One region of the Gabonibacter chumensis genome, then DNA from elsewhere that is predicted to be linked to it. Evidence: riboswitches for the same ligand, from Rfam matches in the RefSeq annotation. Region 1 holds a riboswitch; the other holds the start of a gene.

Region 1 (2,416 bases):
GTACATTCAGTCCCATTAATTCCATTCTTTTCTTTTTTCCCAAGACTGTCGCTTCTTCAATATTAAAAATCGAATCCGTGATACTCTTTTTTTTCCTTTTGTCTTTATCTTCGGCCAAAAGAGAGCCGACACACACCAGTAACAATAATGTTAGTACAACAACTTTTTTCATAAAAACTATATATTAATAATGAATAAAGCATTATTAACATAGTTTAAGGGTACATGAGAAAAGGTATAAATTTATCTTTCTCCTCTCGCTTTTGTTCCCGAAAGCTATGGTCTACGTGTTTCGGCAGGTCTTCTGACTCGTTCCGAATTTTGCCGCCTTCCCGGTTTCAACCAGTGACATTGAAGTACAAAATTCTTTTACAGGAACTTACAGCTGCGGGTACAGTTCCGGACTCACACCGGATTCCCTATTTTGTTTCACCTCAAGAAAAGAGGTATTGCACCAAAACGGCACAAAAGTAATACAAATTTCTATATTAGAAACACTATTATCATTTTTTATTTCATGATATTTTTCCAGAAATAACATCATTTCAAAAAAAATTGTACATTTGCAGCGTTTTGGTGTTGTGTTATTATTCTAATTAACACACAAGAGGGAAACCGGTCTGAATCCGGTACAGTACCCGCTACTGTGATGCCCGCTTCTTCTGAAAAGAAGATATATGACGGATAAATTCTTACACCACTGTTCCAGCGAATACGAGGGAATGGGAAGGTATCTATCCGGGGCGAGTCAGGAGACCTACCGAAACCAATAGTCAACGCATATGCTCGGGGTTAAGGATAGCGTTACTGAAATGTTTTTCATCAAAAATGAAAAATTTTTACTATCAAGCCGTTATTGAATCGTTATCGAGCGATTCGATAAGAGTTCCGATGAATTCCTGGCGTGAGGTAAACAGCATATTTATAAAACTATAAACTAAAAAGATATGATTAAATTCTTTATTCACGTCCACCGGATTCTCGGACTTTTACTCTGTGTACTGTGTTTTTTATGGTGTATTTCCGGTATAGTATTGATTTATCACTCTTTTCCCCGAGTTGGTCCTGATAAACGTCTTCCCCGCCAGGAGGTTCTGGATACCTCCCGCCTGCCCGATATCAACGAAATATGGCAGCGCCTACCCAAAAACGCCTTGTCTAATAATTTAAATTTAAACAATCCTTTCGGCGAACCGGTTTTTCATTACGGTAGATGGCGTAATGTGAATGATGTTTATGTAGATAGTAATTACATACTTCCTTCTCCCATCTACGCTCTTTGTGAACAAAGAGCCAAATGCTGGTGTCCTGACCGTAAGATTACCGGAGTAGATACTCTTCACAAATTGGAAGTATGGATTCCTTTCGGACAATTGAAAAGAGACCTGCCCATCTACAAATTCTATTTTGACGGACCGGAACATTACCAACTTTATATCTCTTCCCGTACCGGAAATATTTTACAGTTCTCTTCCCGGGAACAACGTTTTTGGGCCTGGATCGGGGCCATTCCACATTGGTTATACATTACCTCCATCCGACAGGATATACAAAAATGGGATGCTCTTTTGTATTGGAGTTGCTTGCTCAGCCTTATCATGTGTATCAGCGGAATGTACCTCGGCATTCGTTCCTATTGGCTGACCCGCCGGAAAGGCTTCCTTCGTTCTCCCTATACAAAGCCGTGGTTCCGCTGGCATCACATCACCGGTTTCTTTTTCGGTATCTTTATCTGTACTTGGCTATTCAGTGCATGGGCGCCCATATCACCCACCTTTTCCAACTTATTCAACAAAAACAAAAAGGCAGGTAACGCATTCAGAAGCCGTCCTTCCATCCCGGCCGCTCCTCCTATCGAAAAATATAACCTGGATTACCGGAAGGCTATTGCCGAAGTATCAAAAACACATGGTCCGGTAAAAGAAATTACCTGGAGTAATTACCACGATATACCTCTTTACAAATTACGGACAGTGGAAGAAGAAATTATTCTGGATGCTTCCGTCGATACGATACGTCCTTTCCGGATCACCGAAAAGATGATCTACGCCGCCGTAAAAAAACTGACGGCCGATACGGTTCGCTACACCATCGTCAAAATGGAAGAGTACGATAACTATTACATCTCCCGTCGCAGAACCTTACCTCTACCTGTCTATAAAGTAACGTTGGATAATGAATCCGGAGATTGCTATTATTATAACTTAAAATCTTTTCAACCGCAACATTATGATAACAACGGACGCTGGAAACGCTGGGCCTTTCGGGGATTACACCGGTTGGATTTCAAATTTCTAATCGATCGTCCCGTACTATGGACAATCGTCATGTGGGGACTTTTACTCGGATGTGCCTTTGTCTCCGTGAGCGGGATTGTTTTATCCGTAAAATACATCATCAGATTGGTAAAAAGACG
Region 2 (2,416 bases), 100 kb from region 1:
CGGAGTCGGAGTAGTCATCAATGGGATCACGGCCTGGTTGTTTATGAAAGATAAAGAAAAGGACCTGAACGTAAAAGGAGCTTATCTACATATGGCAGCAGATGCCTTGGTCTCCATCGGTGTTGTGGTCTCCGGATTGATTATCGCCAACACGGGATGGAATATCATCGATCCGCTTATCGGGATCGGAATTGCCGTCATCATCGTTTATTCCACCTGGGGACTGCTGCGAGACAGCATTCGCTTGTCCTTAGACGGGGTTCCCGCCGGAACCGATTACAGGCAGGTCGAAAAAACCATTGCCTCTGTTCGCGGGGTAAAAGGATTTCATCATTTGCATATCTGGGCTTTAAGCACGACAGAAACCGCTCTTACCGTACACGTCGTCATCGATGACATGTCCCAAATGGAAACCGTAAAATGCGATTTAAAACATGAATTGGAACATATCGACATCATTCATGCCACGTTGGAATTTGAAGCACCGGGATCTCATTGCAAGGATTGCCCAAAAGAATATTCAGACTAAAATGTTTCCCAAAAATGAAAACTTTATCAAATAAATATCATACAAAATTTCCCCATTCATATACACAAATAACTTAATATAAGTTTATTAACAATATATCTCACTCAGAATTATTGTTAAAAATAAAAATTACGATATATCCTATCTTATTTTTACTTACTTTCGTCATGCATTCGGTTCACGTTTGTGATTAATAGGGAATCCGGTGAAAATCCGGGACTATACCCGTAGCTGTAAGCTTTTTTTGTTTTTCGATCAAGAGATCCACTGTCGGGTAACCGATGGGAAGGAGGTCGAAAATAGCGAGTCAGAAGACCTGCCGATTGCGATATATCCGTAACTTTCGGGTGAAAAGTGAGGAGAAGGCTTGCCTATCAGACTATTCTCATTTTACCCAAGGTTATAGTAAATTTATTTATTCATTACTAAAACCTTTAAGAATGAACGAAAACAGCTCTTTTTCAAAAATTGTAAAACGCAACGGGGAGATTTGCGATTTTAAAGCGGAGAAAATCGAACAAGCGATTTTTAAAGCCACGCGAGCAACGGGAAACCCTCATCGTAAAACAGCACGCGAACTCTGCAACAAGGTGATTGGAATTCTAAAAACCGACACCCCGGAAGGAGTCATTCCTCACGTGGAGATCGTACAGGACACGGTTGAACAGGTACTCTTTCAACACGGAGATTTCAATTTATTGAAAATTTATCTGCTCTACCGGAAACAACATGAACAGATCCGGAACTCCAAGGTATTGCTTACCAATATCGAAGTGATGGACGATTACCTGACATTAAGCGACTGGAAAGTAAAAGAGAGTGCTAATTCGTCCTATTCTCTACAAGGGTTAAATCAACATATCTCCACCCAAATCACGTCCAATTACTGGTTAAACAATCTCTATCCGGAAAGAATATCCGAAGCTCACAAAAGCGGGGCCCTTCATATTCACGATCTCGGATTTTTAAGCGTGTATTGTGTCGGATGGGATCTGAAAGACTTACTAACGGTCGGTTTCAGGGGTGTTGAGGGAAAAGCCCAAAGTAAACCGGCCAAGCATTTCCGGACAGCTTTAGGACAAATTGTCAACTTTTTCTATACCATGCAGGGAGAAGCCGCCGGGGCTCAGGCCTTCTCCAATTTCGATACCTTCCTGGCTCCTTATATCCGCTACGATCAATTGGACTACAAACAGATAAAACAATGCTTACAGGAGTTTCTGTTTAACTTAAACGTACCGACACGCGTCGGCTTCCAAACTCCTTTTACCAACATCACCATGGACTTAACTGTTCCGGATTTCTTAAAAAACGAACCGATTGTCCACGGCGGAGAAATCAAGGAAGAAGTATACGGCGACTTCCAAGCGGAGGTCACTTTATTGAATAAAGCATTTGCCGAAGTAATGTACGAAGGTGATGCTTCCGGCAGTCTCTTCTCCTTCCCTATCCCGACCTACAATATCACTCCGGATTTCGATTGGAACAATCCTGAATACGAAGGGATATGGGAGATGACGGCCAAATACGGAATTCCCTATTTTTCCAATTTCGTGAACTCCGATATGAAACCGGACGATGTCCGCAGCATGTGCTGCCGTTTACGCTTGGACAAACGGGAATTGATGAAACGGGGAGGAGGACTGTTTGCTGCCAACCCGCTTACCGGGTCCGTGGGTGTCGTTACTATCAATTTGCCTCGTTTAGGTTATGAATCCGTATCGGAAGAAAACTTTTATCAACGTCTACGTTATTTGATGGAAATCGCCAAAGACAGCCTGGAGATCAAACGAAAAGTCATTGAACGTTATACCGAAAAAGGACTTTATCCCTATTCCAAATACTACCTCCGACACGTATACGAACGTTACGGCTGTTTCTGGAAAA

The links. A riboswitch is a leader RNA that binds a small molecule or an ion and turns the genes downstream of it on or off. The one in region 1 is predicted to bind cobalamin.
Region 2: another riboswitch for cobalamin. It lies ahead of NVS78_RS03725 (ribonucleoside triphosphate reductase); the one in region 1 lies ahead of NVS78_RS04120 (PepSY domain-containing protein).

Annotation. Positions count from the first base shown of each region.
Region 1 covers NZ_JANSKB010000001.1:953,965-956,380, reverse strand. Annotated here, with positions in the region: gene NVS78_RS04125 (TonB-dependent receptor) at 1-172, opposite strand, end outside; cobalamin riboswitch at 278-474, opposite strand; cobalamin riboswitch at 558-779, shown strand; gene NVS78_RS04120 (PepSY domain-containing protein) at 948-2,416, shown strand, end outside.
Region 2 covers NZ_JANSKB010000001.1:851,723-854,138, reverse strand. Annotated here, with positions in the region: gene NVS78_RS03730 (cation diffusion facilitator family transporter) at 1-529, shown strand, start outside; cobalamin riboswitch at 687-867, shown strand; gene NVS78_RS03725 (ribonucleoside triphosphate reductase) at 970-2,416, shown strand, end outside.